Regions from separate parts of the Stenotrophomonas sp. YJH_SMC_57 genome, predicted to be linked through region 2. Evidence: predicted binding sites of a transcription regulator. Region 2 holds the regulator's gene; each other region holds the start of a gene.

Region 1 (9,614 bases), on a different contig from region 2:
CATCATCAACGGTGGCGTCGATCTGGTCCTGGACCGCACCATCTCCCGCCCAACCGGTGGCCATGGCCATCCTCCGCAGGTGTGTCGCCTGATATGGGGACGATACACGCCGGCAAAAAGACAGGCCTTAATGTGGAGCCGAGCCGTGTTCGGCTGCTCTTCAGGAAGACGAACAGAACGCGGACGGGTTCGATCGACCCGATTGCGGCTTAATCCCCTCCGTCCCCTTTTTGCTTACCAGACCAGGTCATCCGGCACCTGGAACTGGGCGTAGTAGGCGTCGTCCTCGGCGTTGCCGGTGGAGATCTCGGCGGTCGAGCCCGGCTGGCCGTGGTCGACGATGATCGCTTCCGGGGCGCGTTCACGCACCTTCTCGGCGGCGGCTCGCGGCAGCAGCGCGTAGCCCTCGCCATGGGCAACGATGACCAGCACGCCCACCGACAGTGCCTTGCGCAGCTTGGGGTCGATCAGCAGGGTGCGGATCGCCGCGCCGTCGCTGAAGCGGTATTCGTCATCGCCCTTGTGGGGCACGGCGTGGGCGCTGATGATCTGCCTTGCCTGGGCCTTCTGTTCAGCCTGCCTGGCCTGGGCATTGCGCTCGGCGGCCAGTGCGCGGTCACGCTCGACCTTCTCGGCGCGGGCGCGTTCAGCTTCGCGCTGGACCTCGGCCGAGGTCGGTTCGGCCTTGCCCTGGCGGGCCTTGGCCTGCGCGCTCGCGGCGGCGCTGGCCTGCGACTTCTTGGCCAGGCCGGCCTTGAGCAATTGTTCCTGCAGCGCGTTGGGCTTTGCCATGGTCGATGCGTACCGCGTGTAATCTTGGAGGCTCCATTCTACCGACGCCCCGCCGCCCCTGCATGGCAGTGATGAAGTACCTCACCGGCTATCCCGAGCCCCTGGTCGCCCAGGTCAGCGAACTGCTGGCGCAGGGCAAGCTGGGGCCCTGGCTGCAGCAGCGCTACCCGGACCCGCACGAGGTGCGCAGCGACCGCCAGCTGTACGACTACACCCAGGAACTGAAAGACCGTTACCTGCGCAAGTCGGTGCCGCTCAACAAGGTCTGCTACGACAACACGCTGGAAGTGATCAAGCACGCGCTGGGCACCCACACCGCCATCTCCCGCGTACACGGCGGCCGCCTCAAGGCCAGCCGCGAGATCCGCATCGCCACCGTGTTCCGCCAGGCGCCGGCGGCATTCCTGCGCATGATCGTGGTGCATGAGCTGGCCCACCTGAAGGAAGCCGACCACAACAAGGCTTTCTACCAGCTGTGCCAGCACATGGAGCCGGACTACCTGCAGCTGGAATTCGACACCCGCCTGTACCTGACCGAACTGGCCAACCGCGGCCAGCGCTGATCGGCCGCAGCAGCTACACTGCGCGCCCCCTGCCCGACCTGACCGAACCGCCCGCCATGGAACCGATCCGTCTCGACAAACGCCTGTCCGCCCTGCTCGGCATCCCGCGCGGCGAAGCCCGGCGCTACATCGAGGGCGGCTGGGTCACGGTCGATGGCGAGGTGGTGGAACAGCCGCAGCGCCCGGTCGACGACAACGCCGTGATCGTGGTGGCCGAGCAGGCCAGCGATGACAAGGCCGAGCGGGTCAGCATGCTGCTGCACAAGCCGGCCGGCGTCGCCGCCGAGACCCTGTGCGCGCTGGTCAGCAGCGACAGCCGAAGCGAGCTTGATGCCAGCGGCATCCGTCCACTGCAGCGTCATTTCCATGGGCTGCAGCTGGCGGCATCGCTGCCGGCGGCCGACAGCGGCCTGGTGGTGGTCAGCCAGGACCCGGCCACCCTCGCCCATCTGCAGCGCAACCTGGGCCGCACCGAGCAGGAGTACCTCATCGAAGTGGCCGAAGGCGGCCCCGAGCGCGGTCCGTGGCTGCTGGCGCGGCTGCAGCACGAATCCGGCGGTGCCAAGGTCAGCTGGCAGAGCGAACAGCGCCTGCGCTTTGCCGGCAAGGGGCTGACCGCCAAGGGCCTGCGCGTGGCGGTGACCGCCGCCGGGCTGCAGGTCGCGGCCGTGCGTCGCCTGCGTATCGGCCGCGTGGCACTCGGGCCGCTGCCACCAGGCCAGTGGCGCTACCTGGGCAGTGACGAGCGGTTCTGACCGCATCCACGCATGGCATGACATTGCCTGAAGAAGCCATCCACGCACGGCGTGGATCCATTGCAGCGGGTCCTCCGGCTTTCATCCACGCATGGCGTCGATCTACCATCGGGGCATGAGTCCGCTCAAGCCCCTGTGGCGACGCCTGTTGCGTGTCGCTGCGATCATCATCGCCGCCTTGTTGCTGCTGGTCCTGTCCGGCCTGCTGCTGGCCGACCATCTCACGCCACAGGCACAGGGCGCGCCGTCGCACGTACTGCCACTGCAGCCGGCGCAGACCCGCATCGATCAGCAGATCGTGCCACTGCAGGAGGCCCATCCCGGCAAGTCCGGCGTGGCCTTCCTCAGCGATGGCATGGATGCGTTCGCGGCCCGCGCGATGATCACCGCGCACGCAGGACGCAGCCTGGACCTGCAGTACTACATCTGGCACGACGACCTGGTCGGCCACCTGATGGCCAAGGCGCTGTATGACGCCGCCGAACGCGGCGTGCGCGTGCGCATCCTGTTCGACGACATGAACGCCAGGGACAAGGATGCGCTGATGATGGCGCTCGATGCGCATCCCAACATCGAGATCCGCCTGTACAACCCGTTCCGCAACCGCAGTGGCATCGCACGCACGCTGGAGCTGGTGCAACGCGCCTTCAGCGTGAACCACCGCATGCACAACAAGAGCTGGATCGCCGATGGCCGCATCGCCATCGTCGGCGGGCGCAACATCGGCGAGGAATACTTCAGTGCACGCGACGATGTGAACTTCCAGGATCTTGACCTGGTGGTGGCCGGACCGGCCGTGCAGCAGGCCAACCGGATCTTCGACGATTACTGGAACAGCAGCACGGCCATTCCGATTTCCGCGCTGGCCTCCTACAGCGATGAACAGCTGCGGCAACTCGTGCGGCAGTCGGACCTGGATGCGCTGCATGCCAGGGCGCAGCCCTACCTGCAACGCGTGGCCGCATCGCGCGGCCTGCAGCGGCCTGCGCCGGAGCCCCTGCACTGGAGCGCGAACGTGCGCATCGCCTCCGATCCGCCGATGAAGCATCGCGACGATGATCGCCGCCACTGGCTGGTCAATACGCTCAGCGACGAGCTGGCAACCACCCGTCGCAGCGCACTGCTGATCTCGCCCTACTTCGTGCCAGGCAGCGATGGCGTGGAGGGCCTTTCGGGACTGGCCGCGCGCGGCGCCCAGGTGGGCGTGGTCACCAATTCGCTGGCCGCCAACGACGTGGCTGCGGTGCACGGCGGCTACATGGGCTACCGCGTACCCCTGCTGAAGGCCGGCGTGCAGCTGTACGAACTGAAGGCACACGGCCAGCCGGATACCAGCCTGTTCGGCAGCAGCGGGGCCAGCCTGCATACGAAGGCGTTCGTGGTCGATGACCGCCGCGGATTCGTCGGCTCGTTCAACCTCGATCCGCGCTCGGCCTACCTCAACACCGAAATGGGCGTGCTGTTCAACGATCCGGTGCTGGGTGCGCAGCTGCGCGACGAGTACCTGCGCCTGGCCAGCCCTGCGCACAGCTGGTGGCTGGCCCTGGGCCACGACGATGCGCTGCGCTGGCTGGAGCGGCAGCCGCCGCCGCACTGGGTGGAGGCCGAACCCGGGGCAAGCCTGGGCAAGCGCTGGACTGCACGGGTGATCAGCTGGCTGCCGGTGGAATCGCAGCTGTAGCGCTCAGGGCGACGGCGGTGCCTCCTGCCCGGCCTCATCGCGCGTTTCCACGCTGCGCCCGTGCAGGCGCCGCCAGATCCAGCGCAGGCTATGCGGGGGTGCCGACGGCAGTTGTTCGAGCAGGGCCAGCATGCGGTTCTGGCTGGCATGTCCGTGCCGGCACAGCAGGCTGGCAGCTGCGGCGGCGCTGGCCAGCCGCAGGCTGTCGGCCAGCGGTCCGTCCGCTTCCGGCGCCAGTGCCTGGTGCACCGGTTCGGGCAATTGCCAGGCCGCCGCCACGCGCTGTGCCAGCGGCAACGACCACTGTTGCAGCAGCTGCAGGGCCAGGGTCGGCTCCACGGTTTCGCCGCGTGCCTGCGCTTCCTGCAGCAGCTGGCGCATCACCAGCGCCGCGCCCAGCCCCTGCACCAGTCCCAGCCACTGCGCGGCGAAGGCATCGCCGAAGGTGACCGTGCGTGCGTGGTCGGCGGCCGCGCGCGAAGCCAGCAACGCATGTTCCCAGATGATCGTGCTGAACTGCGGGAACACCTCGCACTGCACCTGCATCACCGGCTGCACCAGCACCGCGCTGATGATCTGGCGCACGCCTTCGGTGCCGACCAGGGTCACCGCCCGCTGCAGGCTTTCCACGGGCCGCTCGTGCACCTTGTAGGCCGGGCTGTTGGCGATGCGCAGCAGGTTGCCGGTCAGCACCGGGTCCTGGCCGATGATCGCCGCCATCACCCGCGCCGAGGCCGCGTCGTCGTTGACGGTCTGGATCAGTTGCGGCAGCAGCTGCGGGCGGCGGGGCAGGTGCCGGGCCGCCCAGTCGCGATCCTGCAGCGCGCGCGCCACCGCCTCGCCCAGCGCCGGGTCCTGGACCGGCGTAGGCTCGCCGGCCAGCCGCGGATACAGCGCCAGCGCATGCAGGCCGCGCTGCAGGTGCTCGGCGATCTCACCCGGCGGCAGGGCCTCGCCCTGCAGGCTGGCCGCGGCGGCAGCCACCGCCTGCCGCGACGCTGCCGCCAACCGCGACGGCGCCGCTCCGGTCGAGCGCGCCAGCCACGCGCGCAGCGATCGCCACCAGGCCGGCGTCATCGCCGCCCGCCCTGTCGTTGTGCTGCCTTTGCCGTCACTGACCGTCCTGCCTCTTCACATGAATCCGGCGACCCGCCTTCGTCGCAGCATCGGCCGCGCTTTCATCTTCTTTAACCAGAAGCCCGCCGATGTCGACGGCAGCAGCCGGAGGAATGGACTAGAATGGCGCCGCGCGACCCGTCCCCCTGCACCGACGACGTCGCTTTTTTTGTTTTTGGGACCCTACCGTTCACTGGCCGTTCGCCGCAGTTCGCCGCTGTTCGCGCCATCGGAGATGCCATGCTATTCGAAACCCTCGCCACCACCGGCCATGAACAGGTGGTGTTCTGCCACAACCACGATGCCGGGCTGAAGGCGATCATCGCCATCCACAACACCACCCTGGGCCCGGCCCTGGGCGGCGTGCGCATGCGCCCCTACGCCAGCACCGACGAGGCGCTGGCCGACGTGCTGCGGTTGAGCCGGACGATGACCTACAAGAATGCGCTGGCCGGCCTCAATGTCGGTGGTGGCAAGGCGGTGATCATCGGCGACCCGAAGGTGGACAAGACCGAGGTGCTGTTCCGCGCCTTCGGCCGTTACGTCGATTCGCTGGGCGGGCGCTACATCACCGCCGAGGACGTCGGTACCGACGTCAACGACATGGAGAACATCTACCTGGAGAGCCAGTTCGTGACCGGCGTGCACCAGGTCCATGGCGGCTCCGGCGATCCGGCGCCGTTCACCGCCTACGGTGCGCTGCAGGCGCTGATGGCGGCGATGCGCTTCAAGTTCGGGCATGAAGAAGTAGGCAAGACCAGCATCGCGGTGCAGGGCCTGGGCCACATCGGCATGGAACTGGTGAAGCTGCTGCGCGACCGCGGCGCCAAGCTGTATGTCACCGATCTGGACAGCAGCCTGGTTGATCGTGCGGTCAGCGATTTCGGCGCCGAAGCGGTCAAGCCGGACGAGATCCACGAGGTCAACGCCGATGTGTTCGCGCCATGTGCGCTGGAAGGCGCGATCAATGCCGATACCCTGCCGCGGATCAAGGCCAAGATCATCTGTGGCACCGCCAACAACCAGCTGTCGAGCCTGGAAATCGGCGACGAGCTGCATGCGCGCGGCATCCTGTATGCGCCGGATTACGCGGTCAACGCCGGTGGCGTGATGAACGTGTCGCTGGAGATCGACGGCTACAACCGCGAACGCGCGATGCGCCTGATCCGCAGCATCTACCACAACCTCACCCGCATCTTCGAACTGTCGCAGCGCGAGAACATCGCGCCGCAGCGTGCCGCCGACCGCATCGCCGAAAGCCGCATCCTGTCGATCGGCAAGCTGAAGATGCCACTGGGCCGCAGCACCCCGCGCCTGGGCAACCTGCGCGGCGGCTGAGCCTGCGGAGGGTCGCGCCGGGCCTGGCCCGGCGCGAACGATCACTCAGAACCCGGTGCTGTAGCGCAGGGCCGCCTGCCGCGCGCCTTCGCCACCGACACGCTGGTCGAAGCCCAGGCTCAGGCGGCCATTGCGGCCCCACCACGATTCCAGCGCCACGCCGAACAGCGCACTTCCGCGTGACGTGTTCCAGCCCGCCAGTGGCGCCCAGGCGTCGACACCGACGAAACTGGCCTGCCAATCCGCATCGGCGCCATCGAGCCGCTGCTGCCACTCGGCATGGCCGCGCAGCGTCCATCGCCCCCATCCACGCTCACCGCGCACACCGGCCAGCATCTGGCTGCGCTGCACCCGGTTGGCATCGCCACGCAGGCCGAAGCCGAAGCCACCCAGCTCCTGGAAGGCGTCGGTCTCCACACGCGTGGTGCTGGCGCCCAGGTAAGGCGTCAGCGATGCAGCGGCGCGGCCGAAGCGATAGCCGCCTTCCACGCTGGCACTGCTGAAGCGCCCGCCGTAGCGCGCAGAGACCCCGTAGGCGCCGGCACCCAGCAGCAGCTGGCGATCCAGCGCACGGGTGAACTGACCGCTGCCGAACTGGGCCAGCGCATAGCCACGCCCCAGGTTCCAGCCGGCATACAACTGCGCCTGCGCCTGGCGATCACGACCGCGCTCTCCATCAAAACTGCTGCCACCGTTGCTGCGGGTCTCGCCGAAGGCCACGCCCATCAGCCCGTTGCTGCCCAAGGCCAGATCCTGGCCAGCCATCCAGCCGCGGCTGTCGGCGCTGTTGCCGGCGAAGCTGCCCTGCCCGGCCTCGCCCAAGGCGCTCTGCCAGGTGCCGCGCAGCCGCGGTGCGGCCTGCACCCGATCGAAACGTTCGGCGATCGCGCGGCGTGACATGTCGATGCTGTCGAACGTGGCCGCCTCGGCCCTCGCATGCGCCTGTCCCGACAGGCTCTGCAGGCTGGCGGCCAGGCCATCACGACCACCGCCGGTCCACTGCAGCGCGCCGGCCGCCGCGCCGAACGGCGAACCCTGCAGGCCGCTGCTGCGATCCAGCGCGTTGAACGCGCCGTCCAGGCGCTGCGCCGCAGCCTGCGCAGAGGCGCTCAGTCCACTGGCGGCAGAAGTGACACTGACCTGGGCCAGGTTCAACCAGGCCGTGGTGCTGTCATAGCCATAGCTGGTCTGCAGCAGTGACAGGCCCTGCAGGCCACTGGACGTAGCCGGTGCAGCAAAGGTGCCGCTGAGGCCGCCTGCGGCATGGATCAGATCCTGGCGACTGCCGTCGCGCGGCACATAGCCGGAGACGAAGCCATGCACGCGCACGCCGCCGTCGATCCTTGCGTTGCCGGTGACCTGCAGCGCATTGGCACCGAGCGCGATCATCAGCTGTGCGCCGGCCTGCTGCGTGTAGTCGCCTTCGATGGTAGCGGTGGTGTTGCCGGTGGTGAGGAACACACTGCTGCCATTGACGACGTTGCCGATCACCCGCGGCATGCCGCCATTGAACTGCAGGCCGGTCGAGTCCGGATCGGGCTGGCCCAGGATGGTCACGTTGGAACGGATGACACCGCCGTTCTGCAGCGACAGGATGCCGCGCTCGATGCGGGTGGCACCGGTGTAGCTGTTGTTGCCGCCCAGCACCAGGGTTCCACTGCCCTGCTTGACCAGGCCGCCACTGCCGACGATGTCGTTGCTCCACAGCGAGCCGGTCGAGGCCACATCCACATTGGCGACCACATCGCCCCAGTCGAAGCGCCCCGGGCCATTGACCGCTCGGCCGATGTCCAGCAGGCCATAGCCGAACACCGGGTCCACGCCGGGCGCGCCGATGTCCTTGGCGGTGCCCAGCAGGGTCTGCCGCACCAGGTCGTTGTTGAAGTACGGGAAACGCTGCCAGACCAGCGCCGCCGCACCGGAGATCAGCGGCGCGGCGAATGACGTGCCGTAGTTCCAGTAATAGCTGCCGCCGCTGGCGTCGGGATAGACCGCGCTGCCCGGCGCCGCCAGGCAGTAGCGGGCCGCCTGGCCGCAGGCATTGGCATAACTGGCCAGTGCGCCCGGCGTGTAGGGATCAACCGCGGTCGCCACCAGCCAGCCACGCTCCAGGTCGGCCGCCGGAAGCGTACCGGCCACGCCTTTCTGGCTGGGCAGCGCGGCCAGGCTGCTGGGTTCGGTGCGCGCATCATTGCCGGCTGCGAACACCACCAGGCCGCCGTGGTTGATGACAAACGGGCGGTATTCGGCCGCCACCTGCGCGGTGGTCGGCAGGTCGGTCCAGTACAGGCCGCCCCACGAATTGTTCATCACCTTCACGTTGTAGCTGATCAGGTCCTGGTGGACCTGCGCCACGCCGAGCGGACCGCTGAAGGCATTGCCGCGCCCACTGCCGTCATCGGTTGGCGGCGTGTCGGAAATGATCCGCGCGGATACGATCTGCGCCCCCGGCGCGATGCCGCCCGGCCACGTTCCCACCGCTGCACCAGCGGCCAGGCTGGCCACCGCCGTGCCATGGCCGACCACATCGTCGACCGCCAGATTGTTCCTGGCCGGATCGATGTAGTTGAGGTTGGCCAGCACCCGCCCGTTCAGCGCCACCGCATTGCGCTGCACCCCTGAATCAACGATGCCGATGCGCACGCCCTGCCCGGTCAGACCGGCCGCCTGTGCGGCCCGCGCGTTGGTGACTGACAGATGCGCATCGAAGGCCGGCTCCTGCGGCTTGGCCGGCGGCGGCGTCGTGGGGGGCGGGGTCGTGGGCGGCGGCGTGGTGGGCGGCGTGGTCGGCGGTGGATCGATGCGCACATTGCTGCCGCCTCCGCCTCCACCACATGCCGTCAGCGCCATGGCCAGCGCGGTACCCAGGGCAGACTTCACCATCGTCGTGCGTTCCATCGATTCCTTCCCATGAACGTTGGCCGGCCGTGATCCTGGCTGGCATGCGGCCGCGCCCAGCGACGGCCCTCCGCGACCCTCTATACTTGGGCCGACCCCCACGCAGTCTGCCGGGAAACCGGGGCGCTTCCAACGGCCTCCGGTCTCCTTTCCGAACATTGCTTACGCATCAACGAGATTGCCATGTCCAACATCGTCATCGCCGCCGCCAAGCGCACCGCCATCGGCTCCTTCCTCGGCCAGTTCAACGGCGTGCCGACCCCCACCCTGGGCGCGGCCGTCATCAGCGCCGCCCTGGAACAGTCGGGTGTTCCGGCCAGCGACGTCTCCGAGGTCCTCATGGGTTGCGTGCTGCCGGCCAACCTCGGCCAGGCGCCCGCCCGCCAGGCGGCGATCGCCGCCGGCATCCCGCTGTCGGTGGGCGCCACCACCCTCAACAAGGTGTGCGGCTCGGGCATGAAGACCATCATG
Region 2 (9,614 bases):
CGTCGCCGCCCTCGCCCGTGCGGCGGTCGGCGCCACCGGCCGCACCCTGGACAGCGCCGACGAGATCGTGCCGACCCGCGGCAGCACCGGCTTCGCCGCCACGCTGGCGCGCGCCGCCGTCAACGAACCGGCGCTGCCGGAACAGATCTTCGCCCCGTTCGCCGAGGCCATCGTCGCACCGGCCACCGCCGCTGCCGCACCGGCCAACCGCGCCCGCTTCCCGATCGATCCGCCGCACGAGGCGCATCACGAAAGCCCGGCAGCGGCCGTGCAGCCGCCGCCGCTGCCGACCGCTGCCGTGGCCGACGTGCAGCCCGGCATCGCCGCCAGCGAACCGGCACCGGTGCACGCCAACGACGAAGCCAGCCCGGTCCCGGTGCTGGCCCCGGCCCCGACGCTGACGGTGGTCGCCCAGGACGATGCCGAGATCCGCCAGCTGCGCCACGAAGTGGCCGGCATGCGCCAGGTGATCGAGCGCGAGATGAACCGCTTCACCGACGAGCGCCTGCGCGGCTGCCCGGTACGCGCCACCGCGCTGGACCTGATGGACGAATACGGCTTCGACGCCGGCCTGGCCCGCGACGTGGCCATGCAGATCCCGCTGGAGACCGAAGCGCACCGTGGCCGCGGCCTGATGCTGGGGCTGATCTCGCGCAAGCTGCCGATCGCTCCGGTCGACCCGCTGGAAGAAGGCGGCGTGATCGCCCTGGTCGGCCCGACCGGCGCCGGCAAGACCACCACCATCGCCAAGCTGGCCTCGCGCTTCGCCGAGAAGCACGCGCCCCGCGACGTGGCCCTGGTGACCACCGACACCACCCGCATCGGCGCCCGCGAGCAGTTGTACGGCTACGGCCGCCAGCTCGGCATCGCCGTGCACGAGGCCAACAGCGGCACCGACCTGGACCAGCTGCTGGAACGCCTGAAGGACTACAAGCTGGTGCTGATCGACACCGCCGGCCTGGGCCCGCGCGACCGTGCACTGGCCGCCCAGCTGCAGTGGCTGCGCGCCGCCCGCCAGGTCCGCACCCTGCTGGTGCTGCCAGCCAACACCAGCTTCGGCGACATGGACGAGGTGGTCCGCCGCTTCGGCGCCGCCAACCTGCAGGGCCTGGTACTGAGCAAGCTGGACGAGACCGGCCGCTTCGGCAACGCGCTGTCGGTGGCCGTCGACCACGCCCTGCCGATCACCTGGGTGACCGATGGCCAGGACGTTCCGGAGGACCTGCACCGGGCCAGTGCAGCCAATCTTGTACTTCGCCTTGAAGATTTGCGCCGAGCGGCCGATATGCCCTGCAACCCGGAGTTGAACCATGCCGTCGCGTGAGTACGCCAAGCTGACCAAGACCTTCCCGCTGTCGGCCACCCGCAGCGAGCCGCTCGGCCCTGTGCGCACCATTGCCGTCACCGGCGGCAAGGGCGGCGTGGGCAAGACCAACGTCTCGGCCAACCTGGCCGTGGCGCTGGCCGGCATGGGCAAGCGCACGCTGCTGCTGGACGCCGACCTCGGCCTGGCCAACATCGACGTGATCCTGGGGCTGAACCCCACCTTCACGCTGGCCGACCTGGTCGCCGGCCGCTGCTCGCTGGAAGACGTCATCGTTGAAGGCCCGAACGGCGTGCTGGTGGTCCCGGCCGCGTCCGGCCGCCGCCACATGGCCGAGCTGGCCCCGGCCGAGCATGTCGGCCTGGTCAACGTGTTCTCCGAACTGGAACGCGAGCTGGACATCATGGTGGTGGACACCGCCGCCGGCATCACCGACGGGGTGCTGACCTTCTGCCAGGCCGCGCAGGACACCGTGGTGGTGGTCTGTGACGAGCCGGCCTCGATCACCGACGCCTACGCGCTGATCAAGGTGCTGTCGCGCGAACGCGGCGTGGACCGCATCCAGGTGGTGGCCAACATGGTGCGCGACCCCAACGAAGGCCGCGTGCTGTACGAGAAGCTGACCCGCGTCTGCGAGAAATTCCTCGCCGATGTCTCGCTGAACTACCTGGGCTGCGTGCCGCAGGACGACTGGCTGCGGCTGTCGGTGCAGCGCCAGCAGCCGGTGGTGAAGGCCTACCCGTCCAGCCCGGCGGCGCTGGCGATCACCGAGATCGCCCGTCGCACCGCGCGCTGGCAGGCGCCGACCGAACCGCGCGGCGGCGTCGAGTTCTTCCTTGAGCGCATCCTCAAGCAACGCGGGGTGGCCGCATGAAAGGCGCAGCCCAGTACCGGGAGGTCCAGCGCTCGGCCGCCAACGAGGTGATCGCCCAGCACTCGGACCTGGTGCGGCGCATCGCCCACCACCTGGCCGCGCGCCTGCCGGCCAGCGTCGAAGTCGACGACCTGATCCAGGCCGGCATGATGGGCCTGATCGAGGCCTCGCGCAGTTACGACGCCGACCAGGGTGCCTCGTTCGAGACCTATGCCTCGATCCGCATCCGCGGTTCGATGATCGATGAGATCCGGCGGGGCGACTGGGTGCCGCGCTCGGTGCACCGCCGCGCCCGCGACGCCGCCGCCACCATCCGCCGTCTCGAGCAGAGCAGTGGCCGTGCCGCCAGCGCCACCGAAGTGGCTGCCGCGATGGACATGCCGCTGCCCGAATACCTGCGGCTGATGGAAGACGCCGCACGCGGCCAGGTGCTGAGCCTGGAGTCGCGCATCGAGGACCAGGGCGAGCTGGACACCGTCGCGCAGGGCGGCCCGACCCCACAGCAGGTGCTGGAGCGCGGCGAGTTCGGCCGCGAACTGGGCAAGGCCATCGGCCACCTGCCCGAGCGCGAACAGTTGGTGCTCTCGCTGTACTACGAGCAGGAACTGAACCTGAAGGAGATCGGTGCGGTGCTCGGCGTCAGCGAGTCGCGGGTCTGCCAGATCCACGGCCAGGCCGTGCTGCGCCTGCGTGGCCGGCTGAAGATTTTCGAGGCGGCGGACGCCGGCCTGGAAGAATGAACATCCCCGAGGCGGCTGCCCCCGGCCGCCCGGAATGAACAACAAAGGAACTCTGCTTTGAACAAGAACATGCGCATCCTGATCGTCGACGACTTTTCGACCATGCGTCGAATCGTCAAGAACCTGCTGGGCGATCTGGGCTTCACCAATACCGCCGAAGCCGAGGACGGGCATGCTGCGCTGTCGCTGCTGCAGAGCCAGCCGTTCGATTTCGTGGTCACCGACTGGAACATGCCGGTGATGACCGGCATCGAGCTGCTCAAGGCGATCCGTGCCGATGCCAAGCTGAAGACCCTGCCGGTGCTGATGGTCACCGCCGAAGCCAAGCGCGAGCAGATCATCGAAGCCGCCCAGAGCGGCGTGAACGGCTACATCATCAAGCCGTTCACCGCGCAGACCCTGGAAGAAAAGCTGGGCAAGATCTTCGAACGCCTGGCGGCCAGCGCCTGATGGACACAACGGTCGACAAGAACGCCCTCGCCCTGCGCCTGCAGGAAGCCCTGGACGCACTGGAGTCCGGTGACGAGGCCGCCTGGCGGCAGCGTATCGACGGACTGGTCGCGCTGCGCACGCAGCCGATGATGAGCGGCCTTTCGCGGCTGGCCCGCGAACTGGGACAGGCGCTGGGTGAACTGCCGACCGTACCCAGCGAAGCCGGTGAGCTGGATGACGCCTGCGCGCGCCTGGACCACGTGGTGGCAATGACCGAACAGGCCACGCACCGCACCCTGGACCTGGCTGAGGAATGCCGCAGTCTGACCGAACAACTGCGCGCCGAAGGCCTGCAGCCGGGCCAGGATGCGCAGCTTGAGCGCATCCGCCACAACCTCACCGAGATCGCCCTGACCCAGAGCTACCAGGACCTGACCGGGCAGATCATCCGTCGCGTGGTCGGCATCGTCCGCCGCGTGCACGAAGGCTTCGGCGCGCTCGGCCTGCCGCCGGAACAGCATCGCACCGACCCGGAACTGGCCGGGCCGGCACTGAAGGGACTGGACCGCCACGCGGTCTCGCAGAACGACGCCGACGACCTGTTGTCGGATCTGGGGCTGTAAGCATGAGCGCGGTATCCGACGACATCACTGCCGATTTCATCATCGAGGCACAGGAAATCCTGGACCGCCTGGGCGAACAGCTGGTGTCGCTGGAGCAGGCACCGCAGGACAGCGAGCAGCTCAATGCGGTGTTCCGCGGTTACCACACGCTCAAGGGTGGTGCCGGCTTCCTCGGCGTCACCGCCATGGTCGAGCTGTGCCACGCCGCCGAAGAAGCGCTTGGCATCGCGCGCGCTGGCCAGGCCGTGTTGCAGGCCCATCACTTCGACGCGGCCCAGCAATCGCTGGACTACCTGCAATCGATGCTCGATGCAGTGTCTTCCGGCACGGAACCGGGCTACGCCCCGCCGGAGCTGATCGCACAATTCGACATGCACGGCGGCGGAACCGTGGCCCCCACCGCCTCGGCACCCGCTGCCGGCGGCGGCGACCTGATCACCGAAGACGAATTCGAGGCCCTGCTCGACCAGCTGCACGGCGGCAACGCGCCCACTGCGGTTGCGCCAGCGAAGAAGGCCGACGACGGCCTGATCAGCGAAGACGAGTTCGAAGCCCTGCTTGACCAGCTGCACGGCGGTGCGGCCCCCGGCAGCAAAGCGGTCGCCGCCGCGCCGGTTGCTCCGCCGCCGGCACCCCGCCCGGCGGCGCCCACGCCGCCCGCGAAGCCGGCCGCCAAGCCGCTGGCCGAGGCCGAGCACACCGTGCGCGTGGACACCAAGCGCCTGGATGCGATCGTCAACCTGATCGGCGAACTGGTGCTGTCACGCAACCGGTTGAAGACGCTGCGCGCACGCCTGCGCGACGAAGAGCTGGACCGCGCGGTCTCCACCCTGGACATCGCCACCGCGCGCCTGCAGTCGGCGGTGATGCGTACCCGCATGCAGCCGGTCGGCAAGGTGTTCTCGCGTTTCCCCAAGGTGGCCCGCGACGTCGCCCGCTCGCTGAAGAAGGAAGTGGACCTTGAGCTGATCGGCGCCGAGACCGAGCTCGACCGCAACCTGGTCGAGGCCTTGGCCGACCCGCTGGTGCACCTGGTCCGCAACGCCATCGACCATGGCGTGGAAATGCCCGACCTGCGCGAGGCGCAGGGCAAGCCGCGGATGGGCCATGTGCGGCTGTCGGCCCAGCAGGAAGGCGACTATGTCAGCATCGAGGTGCAGGACGATGGCGCCGGCATCGACCCGGAAAAGCTGCGTGCGAAGGCACGCGAGAAGGGCCTGATCGACCCGGAAGCCGCGGCCCGCCTGAGCAGCGAGGAATGCCTGCACCTGGTGTTCCTGCCCGGCTTCTCGACCAAGCAACAGGTCACCGATATCTCCGGCCGTGGCGTCGGCATGGACGTGGTGCAGTCGCGCATCCGCGAACTGAGCGGCCAGATCCAGATCCAGTCGGAACTGGGCCGCGGCAGCCGCTTCCTGATCCGCGTGCCGCTGACCCTGGCCATTCTTCCTACCCTGCTGGTGCAGGCCGGCGAGGACGTCTACGCGCTGCCGCTGGCGCGCGTGATGGAAGTGCTGCACGCACCGCGCACCTCGCTGGGCTGGTTCGATGGGCGTGCCGTGCTCGACCGGCGCTCGCATACCCTGCCGCTGGTCGATCTGCGCCAGTGGCTGGATGTGACGCCAGCCGCGTCGACCCTGCTGACCATCGTGGTGCTGCAGGCCGGCGAGGCCCGCTTCGGCCTGGTCGTGGACCAGGTGCGCGGGCGCGAGGAAGTGGTGATCAAGCCGCTGCCCAAAGCCCTGCGGGGCCTGCGCGGTTACGCCGGTGCAACCTTGATCGGCGATGGTCGCATGGCGCTGATCCTGGATGTGGATGGCCTGCGATGAATCCCGCCGGGCCCTGCCCGGTGGCCCGAAAACTGTGACTACCGTCTGTACGCGATCTCCCGGTGTCTCAAGTCCCATTCATACACGCCGATACCGGAACCATGGATAGACTCAGCCTCATTGGACTCTTTCTCGCCCTGGCCTCGCTGGTCGGTGGCAGCATCCTCAAGGGCGCCGGCCTGGCGTCGTTGTGGTCGCCTGCGGCGTTCGTGATCGTCATCGTCGGCACCATCGCCGCGATCCTGCTGCACACCTCACCGGCGGTATTCAAGCACGCGTTCAAGATCGTGCGCTGGGTCGTGCGCCCGCCGCACAGCGACCGCCGTGAGCTGATCCAGCAGATCGTCGAGTGGAGCAACATCGCCCGCCGCCAGGGCCTGCTGGGCCTGGAGTCGCAGGTGGAAGCACAGCAGGACCCGTTCCTGCGCAAGGGCCTGCAGCTGCTGGTGGACGGCGTCGAACCGGAGTCGATGCGGCACATGCTGGAAATCGAACTGGGCAGCCAGGAACACCAGGACCAGGCCGGCGCCAAGGTGTTCGAGGCGATGGGCATCTATGCGCCGACGCTCGGCATCATCGGCGCCGTGCTGGGCCTGATCGCGGTGATGAAGAACCTGGCCGACCCGAGCAAACTCGGCCACGGCATCGCCGCCGCGTTCACCGCCACCATCTACGGCATCGCCTCGGCCAACCTGTTGTTCCTGCCGATTGCCGCCAAGCTCAAGAGTGTGATCTCGCACAACACCCGCGACCGCGAAATGGTCATCGAAGGCCTGATCTCGATTGCACAGGGCGAGAACCCGCGCAACATCGAAACCAACCTCTCCGGCTTCCTGCACTGACATGGCCCGCCGCAAGCACCACGAAGAGCACGCCAACCATGAAGCATGGGCGATCCCCTATGCCGACCTGATGACGCTGCTGCTCGCCTTCTTCGTGGTCATGTATGCCATTTCCTCGGTCAACGAGGGCAAGTACCGGATCATGGCCGACGCGCTCACCGACGCCTTCGGTGGTGCGCCGCGCACCATCAACCCGGTGCAGGTCGGCAACAAGCAGGTGCAGGGTGGCGGCTGGGACAGCCCGTCGGTGATCAAGTCCGGCACCAAGATCGGTCCGTCCGCACCGGCCCCGTCGCATGACCCGACGCTGCTGCCGTCGATGGCCTCGCAGATGCGCATGCCGGTATCGGTGCACAACCAGGAACAGATCGCGCGCGCCGAGCGCCAGCTCAACAGCATCGCCGACCGCCTCACCGCCGCGCTGGCGCCGCTGATCGACCGCGGCATGATCAGCGTGCGCCGCACCGAACTGTGGATCGAGGTCGAGATCAACAGTGACATCCTGTTCCCCACCGGTTCGGCCGCGCTGGACGTGCACGCACGGCAGACCCTGGCCAGCCTGGCCGACGTGCTGCGCGATGTGCCCAACAGCGTGCGCGTGGAAGGCCACACCGACAACGTGCCGATCGCCACCGCCACCTTCCCCTCCAACTGGGAACTGTCGGCCGGGCGCGCGGCCAGCGTGGTGCACCTGTTCGCCGACCAGGGCGTGCAGCCGTCACGGCTGGCGATGGTCGGCTACGGCCAGTTCCGCCCGCGCGAAGAGAACGACAGCGCGCAGGGCCGCAACCGCAACCGCCGGGTGATGGTCATCATCCTGGCCGACACCTCGCACTCGGTCGATCCGCTCGGGCAGCGCCTGAACGCTGCCACCGGCGCCGTCGACACCAGCGCCACCGAACAAGCCGCCGCAACTCCGGCTAGCGCCCCCACCTCCCCCATCGCACCGGTGAAGTTGCCGCCGGTGCCGGCTGGCAGCCGCGTCGGCGCCGCCGTTCCCCCGGCAATGAAGGAGTAAACCGATGCGCATCTGGGCAGTCGCCAACCAGAAGGGCGGAGTCGGCAAGACCACCACCACCCTCGCCCTCGGCCGCGGCCTGGCCGCGCTCGGCCACCGCGTGCTGCTGATCGACCTCGATCCGCATGCCTCGCTCAGCCGCGCCTTCGGCGTGCCGGTGGATCCGCCGCCGGCCGGCGTGCTGGAACTGTTCGGCGCACCACCGGCCGACCTGTCCAGCCTCTGCCATGCCAGCAGCATCCACGGCCTGGACTACGTCTGCGCGCAGTCGGCACTGGCCACGCTGGAGCGCCGCAGCGCCAACCAGCCCGGCCTCGGCCTGGCCCTGCAGAATGCACTGGCACGCCACCAGGGCCAGCACGACTACATCCTGCTGGACTGCGCGCCGACCCTCGGCCTGCTGATGATCAATGCCTTGGCCGCCGCCGACCGCCTGATCATCCCGACCCAGGCCGAGCCGCTGGCCCTGCACGGCCTGGATGGCATGGTCCGCACCGGCGAGATGGTCGAGCGCTCGCGCCGCCGCCCGCTGCCGATCTCGATCCTGCCCACTCTGTTTGATCGCCGCACCCGCGCCGGCAACGAATCGCTGCGCACCATGCAGGACCGTCACGGCGCGCGCGTATGGGAAGACGCGATTCCGATCGACACCCGCATCAGCAATGCCGCCGGCCTCACCCTGCCCAGCGTCGGTGAGGACTACCCGGGCCGCGGCCTGGCCGCGTATCGCCGCGCCCTGAACTGGATTCTCGGCGAGGACGCTCGCGCCCTGGAGCAGGCCGCATGAACAGCACCGGCGTACTGGACGACTACCTGGACGAACTGCTGGGCGAAGCGATTGTCGCAGCGCCACCCGCTGCGCCGCCGCCCGCCAGCGCCCCGCCGAGCGAAGCGGCCGCCGAGCGCGAGCCGACCTGGGACGACCTGCCGGCTGAAGTGATCTACGAAACCGACACCGTGGCCGCTGCCCCGGCCGCGGACGACGCCACGCTCGAGGCCGCGTTCGAGGCGGCGGCAACGATCGAGCGCGAGCCGACCTGGGACGACCTGCCGGCCGAAGTGATCTACGAAACCGACACCGTGGGCGCTGCCCCGGCCGCGGACGACGCCGCGCTCGAGGCCGCATTCGAGGCCGCCGCAACACCTGCCGTCGCCGAAGGCGAACCGACCTGGGATGACCTGCCAGACGAGCTGCTGCACGAGACGGCCCCGGCGCCGGTCACCGCAAGCCCCGGCCCGGAACCCACCTGGGACGACCTCCCGGACGAGGTGATCTACGAGACCGATACGGCTGACAGCCATCAACTCGCCCATACCGACAGCCCGGGCCTGCAGGCGGCGTTCGAAGCTGCCGCGGGCGGCGAAGACGTCGCCACGCCGCCGCCGGCCGTGGTTGCGGCGCCGGTACCACCGGCAGCACCGCGAGCAGCCGCCGCACCCACCGCACGCGCCGCAGCCGTACCGCCACCGCGGGTCGCCGTGGACGCCCCCGCAGCCAGCCGCCCCAGCAGCTGGCAGGAACTGCAGGCGCAGGCGCACCACCCGGCCAGCAGCCCGCACCCGCAGAACCGCCGCGCCGGCGAGCGCACCTCGCGCTGGCTGCGCCTGCGCTGCGGCACCCAGGCCTATGCGCTGGAGCTGCTGAAGGTGCAGGAAGTGGTACTGCCGGTGCCGCTGCTGCCATTGCGCGGCACCGCACCGGCCATGCTCGGCATCATGAACCTGCGTGGCCAGGTAGTGCCGGTGATGGACCTCGGCCTGCACCTCGGTGCCGCCGCCGCCGAGGACGACGCGCAGACCCGCATCGTGGTGCTGGAGGAAGACGGCGAGACCATCGGCCTGCGCGTGTCGGCCGTGGAAGATGTCGCCAACCTCACCGATTCGCAGATCGAGCCACCCGATACCGCGCGCATCTGCCAGATCTCCAACGAT
Region 3 (9,614 bases), on a different contig from region 2:
CAGCTTGCCGGGGCCGCCGATGGCGTTGGTCCAGTCATCCCATGCATCGCCTTCCCACACCTTCAGGCCACCGGCCCTCTGGTTCATCACTACGTTGGTATCCACCCGCAGCGATCCATAGCCTTCGATGGCCTTGCGCAGGTCGACCATGCCCCAGCCGTAGATGGGGTCGATGCCTGCCGCCCCCAGATCGCGCGCGGTGGTCAGCAGCACATCGCGTACCTGGGCGTTGTCCAGGTACGGGAAGCGCTCCATCAACAGGCCGAGGGCGCCGGTGATGTGTGGTGCGGCCATCGACGTGCCGGTCTTGGTGCCGTAGGTGTACTGGGTGTTCTCGCTGTCGATGATCAGCCGCACGTACGCCGAGGTGTTCTCGATGCGGCCCTTGATTTCGCCGGACACGATGGTGCTGAGGATGTCGGTGCCCGGGGCGGAGATGCACCAGTTGGCGGCGACACCGCAGATGCTGGAGCTGCCGTCGATCACGTAGTCGGTTTCGCCAGCGGCGGCATTGGGTCGGCGCACGTTGGCCACCGCCAGCCAGTAGGGTTCGATCTCCGGCTTCCAGCGCGGCATCGACGCGGTGATGCCGGCCACCGCACCACTGCCGTTGCCGGCCGACCAGACCTGGATCAGCGTGGAGCCCGGCTTGTCGCCGCTGCCGGCATAGATGCTGCCATACACGTCGTAGCCATCACCGATCGCCGCATACTGCGCATCCAGCGCGGCGGCGGTCATGTTGCGGGTGGAGATGCCCCAGCTGTGGTTGATGGCGCGCACGCCCTGCGCCTGGACCTGCGCATACATGTCCAGCGTGGCGGCATCATCCGGATCGGTGCGGTACAGCGCACGCGGGCGATAGAAATTGTCAGGGTCCAGGCGCCACTCGTAATAGGTATCACCGAAGACGCGGGCAGCGGTCAGGTTCGAGCCGAAGGCCACGCCGTGCATGCCCTTGCCATCACGGTTGGCACCGATGGTGCCCAGCACGTGGGTGCCATGGTCGGCGTAGCTGAAGCCATAGGGCTGGCCTGCGGCGATCAGCCGTGCGGCCAGCGCGGCGGGAACACCGGGGCCGAGGCCGTAGTAGTTGTAGCCCGGCTGCTCGCCACGGGTCTGGCCGCATGCACCGGCACCGGCCACCACGCCGGGCGTGGCGCAGTCCGCACCGATGGTGATGCTGGAGGTGTTGCGCCCGGCAAATTCGGGGTGTGCCAGTGCCGAGCCTGAATCGAACAGGGCCAGGCGCACGCCCTGGCCGGTCAGGCCGCGCGCGTAGGCGTAATCGGCGCCCATCGCACCCAGTCCCCAATCGGCGTTGAATTCATCGCTGCGCCAGCTGGCTGCATCGCCGGGTTTGCCGAGCAGGGCGCTGTTTCCCGTTGCAGGCGCAGTGGCGGTGGGCGCCGTGGAAGCCGACGACACATCGGCGACGGGCCGCGCCCAGGCTGCCTGCAGCTGGCGCTGATGCTGCCAGGCATCGAGTGATTCGCTGGCCATCGCCGGCAAGGTGGTGGCCAGCAGCAGCGAGCTGGCAACAGCAAGTGCCAGCGGGCGATGCGGGAGGGAGCGGGACGAACGGCCGTACAGCGGGTGATTCATCGGACAACTTCCTTGGTTGACGGACAACAACGCCGTTAACGCCAAGGCAGGCCGATGCCCCCCAGTCGTGTGAAGGAAATTTTATGAACTGGTTAAGGATTCGTGACGCGGGTGTTCACTTCGCCTCCCGGTGGCCCGGCTACGGTGGTCCGGCCTGGGCTCACCAGGCTTATCAAGGAGTGATGACGATGCGTGCATTGAAGAAGATGGTCGCCGGTGCGGTGTTCGCGCTGGCCTGCACCGGTTCGGTGGCAGTGGCAGGGCCGGTCGAGCCCTGTGACAAGCCGTGCTGGCGGGCCTATCAGATGTGCCTGGCCAGCGGTGTGGATGCCGGTGAGTGCCAGCAGGCCTACAACACCTGCGTGGTGGACCTGTGCATGGGCGTGTGAGTCGCGCCATTTAAGCTCTGAGCCGTCCGGAGCCCCGTCATCGACGGGGCTCTTCTGTTGCAGGAGGTGACGCTGGCATCGATGCGGTACTCTCGATGCGTCTTCCGGGAGAGGGAAATGCCATGGCTGTCAGGCGCGTCGTTGCCAACATCGCCACGCCCGATCCGCAACGCGCCACTGCCTTCTATGGCGACCTGCTCGGCATGCCGGTGGTGATGGACCACGGCTGGATCGTCACCCACGGCGGGCAGGGCAGTGCCCTTGCGCAGGTCAGTTTTGCCAGTGAAGGCGGCTCCGGCACCGCGGTGCCGGACCTGTCGATCGAGGTGGACAATCTGCAGGAAGTGCTGGAGCGCATGCGCGCGGCCGGCATCGCGCTGGAGTACGGCCCGGCCGATGAACCCTGGGGCGTGCGCCGCTTCTTCGTGCGCGATCCGTTCGGGAGGCTGTTGAACATCCTCGCCCATTGCTGAGCGGAGGGTTGCGGGTCAGGGATGCGTCGCGGCCGGCGCTACGCCGACCATGCGCAGGCAATCGTCCACCACGGCGGCAATGAAGGCGTCGGCGTCCTGCGCGGGTGCGGCGATCAGGTCATCGGTGGCGCCATGCACGCCGGCATAGATCAGCGAGGCGGTGACCTGCGGCGACGGCAACTGCCACAGGCCGGCGGTCATTCCTGTTTCAAGAATCGACAGCAGCTGCTGCTGGATCGCATTGCGTTCGGCATTGCCGCGCTGGTGATGATGGTGATGGGCGAAGACCACATCGTGCACGGCGTGCGTGCGCACGTAGATCTCGATGTTGGCGCGGATCCACGCGCGCAGGCGTGCCACCCCATCAGCGGCGGGGTGCTGCTGCACGGCCTGGTCGACGTCCTCGATGAAGTGCCGGGTATAGCGCTGCGCCAATGCCTGCAGGATGTCGCTGCGCGAGGCGAAGTAGGTATAGAAGGTGCCCTTGGCCACGTCGGCTGCGGCCACGATGTCACTGACGGTGGTGGCCTCCACGCCCTGGGACAGGAACAGCGCCTGCGCGGCGTCCATCAGTTCTTCCTGGCGGGTTTCGGCGGGCTTGGTGCGAGGCCTGGCGGCAGCGGGGGTCTGCATCGTGGCTGGGTCCGGGTGCGTCGGCCGCCATTCTAGCCCTGCCACGGGAGTGACTGACCGCCGGTCATTGACCGACGGTCAGTCAGTGGATAGGATGCGGGCACATCCTCCCCCGGGATCCGAACATGCAACGCTTGCGACGACCGGCCCTGGTGCTGGCGGCCTACCTCGGCACCTTCCTCGCCTCGCTGGACATCAGCATCGTCAACGTCGCCCTGCCGACCCTGCAGCAGGCGCTGGACACCGACATGGCCGGCCTGCAGTGGGTGATCAATGCGTATGCCATCGTGTTGTCGGCCCTGATGCTGTCAGCGGGCCCGCTCGGTGATCGCTATGGGCATCGGCGGATGTGGCTGCTCAGCGTCGCCACCTTCACCCTGGGGTCGTTGCTGTGCGCCTGCGCCGGCAACCTGCAGACGCTGGTGGCCGGGCGGGTGGTGCAGGGCATCGCCGGTGCGCTGCTGATTCCCAGCGCCATGCCGATCCTCAGCCATGCGTTCCCCGATCCGCGCCAGCGTGCGCGTGCAATCGGGGGCTGGTCGGCGTTCAGTGCGCTGGCTCTGGTACTGGGCCCGCTGTTGGGCGGCGTGCTGGTGCAGCGCGCCGGCTGGCCGAGCATCTTCCTGATCAACCTGCCGCTGGGCCTGCTTGCCCTCGTGCTCGGCGCGTGGGGTATCCCGGAGCGGCGGCATCCACACCATGCAGCGCTGGACCCGGCGGGGCAACTGCTAAGCGTCGTTGCACTGGGTGCACTGAGCTATGGCCTGATCGCGATCGGCGAGCAGGGCCTGATGGCGCCGGCAACGCTGTCGGCGCTGGGCATCGCCGGTGCCGGGCTGGTGTTGTTCGGCCTGGTCGAACGCCGGGTGGCACGCCCGCTGCTGCCGCTGGACCTGTTTGCCGATCGCCGTTTCGGCATGCTCAACCTGGCTTCGTTCGTGCTGGGATTCACCGCCTATGCGAGCCTGTTTTTCCTGTCCCTGTTCTTCCAGCAGGCGCAGGGGCTCAGCGCAGCCTCGGCAGGCTCGCAGCTGGTGCCGCAGTTCCTGTTGATGGGCGTCGTCTCGTTGTTGTTCGGTCGCCTGGTGGTACGCGTGGGGCTGCACACCGCGCTGGTCTGCGGTTATGTGCTGGTTGCCGTGGCGCTGTGCGCGATGGCCACGTTGCAGCCCGAAACGTCGCCCTGGCAGGCCAGTGCCTTGCTGATGCTGCTGGGCATCGGCATGGGGCTGGCGGTACCTGCAACCGGCATGGCGGTCATGGCCCAGGTACCGGCCGAGCGCGCGGGCATTGCGTCAGCCACGATGAATGCATTGCGCCAGGCGGGCATGAGCCTGGGCATCGCGCTGCTGGGCAACCTGATGGGCCTGCGTGCGGTACGCGAGTTTGCCGCGTCCGCACTGGCCGCCGGGCAGCCAGCGCTGGCGGCCCATGCACGCGGGCTGACCCTGCACCCGAGCTCGTCGTACTCCACGCCCCAGGTGATGGCGTGGTACCGCAGTGCGATGGCCAGTGGCTTCGGCTGCGCGATGGCGGTGGCAGGCGTGCTGGCCCTGCTTGCGGCCATCGGTCTGCGCCGACTTCGCCTTGCGCACTGACCGCGCAGCGTTCATCCCTGCTGGCGTTGCGGATCCTTTGCGGCTGGGTCGAGCGACGCCAGTTGCTGCTGCTGGCGTGCGTTGGCGTGGCGCGCGTGGCCGCCCTCGCGGCCGATCGCCGCCATGTGCTGCCGATCGCGGCTGATCGCCTCGCCGCCCTTGCGGCCGGCGACGCGGGCCTCGTCCGAACTGAATTCATGCGCGTTGCCGGAGGCATGCGCGGCGCGTCCGCCCTTGGCGGCGATCGCACGTTGCTTGTCCCCGTCCATCGAGGCGAAGCCCCGGGTGGAGCTGCGCGGGTTCTGGCCAGTCATGTGAATCCTCCTGCGGTGTGGGCGTCGCCGTCGTCGACGACAGCGGCCATGCTTGGCCATCGCGCGCTAAGTCCAGGTCGCCATCCTTGCAGCTGTCTTCACGCGGCCTGCGCACCGGGTTCAAGCGGCCGGCCGCCCTCGGCCGCAGTGGGGCCGAACCGTGTCAGTCTTCGCGTGCCTCGCGCAGGCGCTGCGCGAAGGGGCGTTGTTCGAGCGCCTGCAAGGCGCTGCGCAGCACCTGTTCCAGCGATTGGCCGAGGTCGGCCTCCAGGCTGCGTGCTGCACGCGCGGTGGCCTGCCACTGGGCCTGCAGCGCCGGCACGGCCTGCAGCGCATGCGGGCTCAACTGCAGGATGCGTTCGCGGCTGTCTTCACCGATGGCGCTGTGCAGCCAGCCGTCGCGCACCATCGCTGCTACGGTCTGGCTGAGCGCCGAATGGCTGAGTCCGCAGGCCAATGCCAGGTCCTTGATGCGGCACGGCCCCTGCGCCATCAGCGTGCGCAGCACCGGGGTGTAGCGCGGCCGATAGTCCAGCTGCAGATCGCGGTAGGCCTGTTCGACGGCCGGGTCGAGCTGATCGAGCAGGGCGCGCAGCAGCGTCCCCAGGGTGGCGTGTTGGAGATCCATGATCGCGATGATATATAAGTGCTTATACATCATCAATGCGGGATGGGGTCATGGCGGTTTCGTGGGTGCTGGGTGCGTTGCTGGCGGCGGCATGCCCGTCCCAGGATGCGGTGCTGCAGGCTGCGGCCACCGCAATACAGGCGCAGTACCTGGACGAGGCCGAGGGTGCCCGCATTGCCGCAGCGGTGCGCGGCTGGTCCAGCCAGCGGCGCTATGCGGACAGCTGCGCGGACCCGCAGGCGTTCAGTGCACGCCTGAACCAGGATCTGGACGTGTTCGATGGCCACTTCCATGTGGAACGCGCGGACGCCGATGCCGGCCAGGACGACTGGCTGATGGCATGGCGCGCGGACGCGCGCGGCAATGGTGCCGGCGTGCGCGAGGTACGGGTGCTGGAGGGCAACATCGGCTACCTGCGCCTGAGTACCTTCTATCCGCTCGACCTCGCCCGGCCAAAGCTGGCGGCAGCGTTCAGCCTGCTGGCCGATACCGACGGCCTGGTGCTGGACCTGCGCCAGAACGGCGGCGGTGATGATGGCAGCGCGGATCTGCTGGTGCGCACCCTGCTGGAGCCTGGAATCACCGAGGTACAGGCGCTGGAGCAGCGCGGGCGGCGCACCGCGGTGCGGTTGCCGCCGGCCAGCCTGCCGCCCTACCTGAAGCCGCTGGTGGTGCTGATCGACCGTCGCACCGGCTCGGCGGCCGAGTTCGTCGCGTACTCGCTGCAGGCGGTGGCGCGCGCGCGCATCGTCGGTAGCCGCAGCGGTGGCGCCGCGCACATGTTCGATGATCCTGTGCAGCTGCCCGATGGTTATCAGATCAGCATTCCGGACCGTCAGCCGATCAACCTGCGTACCGGCAGCAACTGGGAACGAACCGGCATCACGCCGGATGTGCCCGGCGGCGATGATCCGCTGTTCATCGCGCGGCAACTGCTGGCGCCGCCAACGCCGCCACGATGAACGCGTTTTTGCAACATCCGGCTATCGCAGACGACATGCTGCTTGCCTAGAATCGAATCATCCCGGTACTTCCCGGGCGCTTCGAGCGAATGGACTCAATGAAGATTCTGTTGACCGGCAGTTCCGGACGGATCGGGCGTGCGATCTTCGGCGCGCTTGCGGCCACCCACGAAGTGGTGGGGCTGGATCGCAGCCCGTTCGCCACCACCCGCATCATCGCCGATGTCACCGATCGCCAGGCCGTGGAACGCGCTGTCCGTGGCGTCGATGCAGTGATCCACACCGCCGCCCTGCACGCACCGCATGTGGGGCTGGTGCCGGATGCGGTGTTCCAGCAGATCAACGTGGAGGCCACCGCGCACCTGCTGCAGGCCGCGCGCGAGGCCGGTGCGCGGCGGTTCGTGCTGACCAGTACCACCGCGCTGTACGGGCATGCGGTGGTGGCGGGAGGCTGCCGCTGGATCGATGAAGACACCGAGCCCTTGCCGCGCACGATCTACCACCGCAGCAAGCTGCAGGCCGAAGCCCTGGCCGTGGCCGCCGCCACGCCGGGCTTCAGCGTGCGCGTGCTGCGCATGGGCCGTTGCTTCCCGGAGCCGCCCGAGCGCATGGCGATGTTCCGCCTGCACCGTGGCATCGACGCGCGTGACGTGGCCAGCGCGCATGCCGCGCTGCTGCTTGATGACGGCGCCGCCTTCGCCCGCTACATCGCCTGTGCGCCGACGCCGTTCCGGCGTGAGGACTGCCTGGAACTGGCCACCCAGCCGCGCAACGTGCTGGCCCGGCGCGTGCCGCAGCTGCTGGCCGAGTTCGACCGCCGCGGCTGGCCGCTGCCGCTGAGCATCGACCGCGTCTACGACAGTGCCCGGCTCCGCAGCGAGCTGGGCTGGCAGCCGCGCTTCGGCCCGGACGATGTGCTGCAGCAGTACGCCGCGGGCAGCATCGAAGTGCTGCCGCGGGCGCAGTGGATCAAGGACCGCGTAGCCGAATAGGGCGGCCGCGGGGCGGGTTGTTGACTTGTCCCTGAGCAGATTCAGGAATGTGCAGGCGGGCCGCCTCAACCTCGTCGGCGGGCGGCCGCTAACCCGGTGCGCTTCCAGCGCCGGGCGTGCCCCGGCGACCGGCGGCCTGCGCGACGGATCGCGCGCCTGCGCGGTGCCCTCGCGGTACCGGTCATCCTGAACTGCCTAGCGGACCCTTCCATGCCTCCTTCCCGTTCCGCCGCTGCCCGCCGTCCGGGCAGCATCGCCCACAAGCTGATGCTGGGCACCGCCGTGATCGCGCTGCTGTGCTTCGGCCTGACCGCGTTCCTGATCTACCGCCAGGCCAGTGCCAGCCTGATCGATGCCTCGCGCCAGACCATGACCAGCGAAGCCAATGCCGAGGCGCGCCAGGTCGCAGCCGATCTGGGCACGGCCTTCGCCAGCAACGACGCGATGGTCGAAGCCGTACTCGCCCAGCGTGCGCGCGGCGATGTACCCGACCGCGCCAGCCTGGCGGCGGTGCTCGGCGAGCAGCTGCGCACCCATCCGGAATGGCTGGGCAAGAGCACCATGTGGGAAGCCGATGCGTTCGACGGCAAGGACGCCGAGTTCGTCAACACCGAGGCGCACGATGCCACCGGCCGCTACATGAGCTACTGGGCCTGGCAGGACGGCGCACCGCAGCAGTCGCCGATGACGGACTACACCGAAGCCGCCGACGGTTCGGCCGACTGGTACATGGATCCCAGCCGCGACAAGCTGCCCAAGGTCAGTGAACCCTACGCCTATGACATCGGCGGCCAGCAGGTGCTGATGAGCACACTGAGCACGCCGATCATCGAGAAGGGCACCTTCCTCGGCGTGTTCACCGTCGACTTCTCGCTGGCGGCGCTGCAGAAGCACCTGGCCACGCTGACGCCGATGGGCGCCGGCCGTGTCGAACTGCTTTCGCCCAAGGGCGTGGTGCTGGCCTCGGCCAACGCCGCCGAGATCGGCAAGCCGCGCAGCGACGCGCTGACCCGCAGCATGCTGGCGGACATCGCCGCCGACCGCCGCTTCGAAGCCTTCACCCCGGATGCCGCCGGCAACGTGCGCGTCTATGTGCCGCTGCGCGTGGGCGACGCCCCGCAGCGTTTCGCGCTGGGCGTGGTGATGCCGCATGCGGTGATCGTGGCCGAGGCGCGCCAGCTGTTGTGGCTGACCCTGCTGGTCGGCGTGGTGGCGGCCCTGGCCCTGAGCGCGGGTGTCTACGTGCTGCTGCGCCGGCTGGCGATCCGCCCGCTGGCCGAAGCCGTGCGCGTGGCTGGCGATGTCGCCGCGGGCAAGCTGGACAGCACCGTGCCGGCGCGCGGCAATGACGAAGTGGGCCGCCTGCTGGAGGCGATGCAGGGCATGCGCGGCCAGCTGCAGGCGGTGATGGCCGCGCAGGCGGAAATGGCACGCCGTCATGACGCCGGCGAGCTCAGCTACCGGATGGACGCGTCGGTGTTCCCGGGCGAGTACGGCCGCATGGTGGCCGACAGCAACCAGCTGGTGGCCTCCAGCAATGCGGTCACCCAGCGCCTGGTGGAAGTGATGCAGCGCTATGCCGTGGGCGACCTCAGCGTGGACATGGAGGCGCTGCCGGGCGAGAAGGCCGTGTTCAGCGCCGCGATGGCCACCACCAAGAGCAACCTGGCCGCGATCAACGATCAGATCCAGCAGCTGGCCGCAGCTGCAGCTGCCGGTGATTTCGCGGTGCGTGGCGATGCGCTGCGCTTCGACCACGACTTCCGCCGCATGGTGGAAACGCTCAACACCATGATGCAGGTCAGCGACCACAACCTGGCCGAGCTGTCGACGCTGCTGCGTGCGATCGCCGCCGGTGACCTCACTGCCCGCATGCAGGGTGACTTCCACGGGGTGTTCGCGGTGATGCGCGACGACGCCAACAGCACCGTGCAGCAGCTGACCGGGATCGTCGGGCAGATCCAGCAGTCCGCAGCCAGCATCCGCCTGGCAGCCGGCGAGATCGCCGCCGGCAACAGCGACC

Evidence for each region. Region 2 encodes FliA, which starts transcription of late flagellar genes. Its sites were predicted from a motif close to TAAAGTTTNNCNNNCNNNGGCCGATAA; they were not measured.
Region 1: the regulator FliA is predicted to act here: its motif matches at 4,955-4,981, upstream of AC5P7U_RS00570 (HDOD domain-containing protein).
Region 3: the regulator FliA is predicted to act here: its motif matches at 7,657-7,683, upstream of AC5P7U_RS05430 (methyl-accepting chemotaxis protein).

Annotation. Positions count from the first base shown of each region.
Region 1 covers NZ_JCAFSZ010000001.1:121,348-130,961, forward strand. The annotation lists gene AC5P7U_RS00545 (DksA/TraR family C4-type zinc finger protein) at 1-64, opposite strand, end outside; gene AC5P7U_RS00550 (DUF2058 domain-containing protein) at 235-792, opposite strand; gene AC5P7U_RS00555 (M48 metallopeptidase family protein) at 855-1,355, shown strand; gene AC5P7U_RS00560 (RNA pseudouridine synthase) at 1,412-2,110, shown strand; gene AC5P7U_RS00565 (phospholipase D-like domain-containing protein) at 2,202-3,791, shown strand; gene AC5P7U_RS00570 (HDOD domain-containing protein) at 3,795-4,868, opposite strand; gene AC5P7U_RS00575 (Glu/Leu/Phe/Val dehydrogenase dimerization domain-containing protein) at 5,148-6,245, shown strand; gene AC5P7U_RS00580 (S8 family serine peptidase) at 6,291-9,143, opposite strand; gene AC5P7U_RS00585 (thiolase family protein) at 9,327-9,614, shown strand, end outside.
Region 2 covers NZ_JCAFSZ010000012.1:107,128-116,741, reverse strand. The annotation lists gene flhF (flagellar biosynthesis GTPase FlhF) at 1-1,324, shown strand, start outside; gene AC5P7U_RS16835 (MinD/ParA family ATP-binding protein) at 1,311-2,198, shown strand; gene AC5P7U_RS16830 (RNA polymerase sigma factor FliA) at 2,195-2,938, shown strand; gene cheY (chemotaxis response regulator CheY) at 2,996-3,388, shown strand; gene AC5P7U_RS16820 (protein phosphatase CheZ) at 3,388-3,993, shown strand; gene AC5P7U_RS16815 (chemotaxis protein CheA) at 3,996-5,822, shown strand; gene AC5P7U_RS16810 (flagellar motor protein) at 5,924-6,664, shown strand; gene motD (flagellar motor protein MotD) at 6,666-7,682, shown strand; gene AC5P7U_RS16800 (ParA family protein) at 7,687-8,469, shown strand; gene AC5P7U_RS16795 (chemotaxis protein CheW) at 8,466-9,614, shown strand, end outside.
Region 3 covers NZ_JCAFSZ010000003.1:284,195-293,808, forward strand. The annotation lists gene AC5P7U_RS05385 (autotransporter domain-containing protein) at 1-1,602, opposite strand, end outside; gene AC5P7U_RS05390 (hypothetical protein) at 1,791-1,991, shown strand; gene AC5P7U_RS05395 (VOC family protein) at 2,114-2,464, shown strand; gene AC5P7U_RS05400 (TetR family transcriptional regulator) at 2,480-3,097, opposite strand; gene AC5P7U_RS05405 (MFS transporter) at 3,223-4,695, shown strand; gene AC5P7U_RS05410 (KGG domain-containing protein) at 4,707-5,009, opposite strand; gene AC5P7U_RS05415 (MarR family winged helix-turn-helix transcriptional regulator) at 5,173-5,637, opposite strand; gene AC5P7U_RS05420 (S41 family peptidase) at 5,688-6,599, shown strand; gene AC5P7U_RS05425 (NAD-dependent epimerase/dehydratase family protein) at 6,698-7,591, shown strand; gene AC5P7U_RS05430 (methyl-accepting chemotaxis protein) at 7,802-9,614, shown strand, end outside.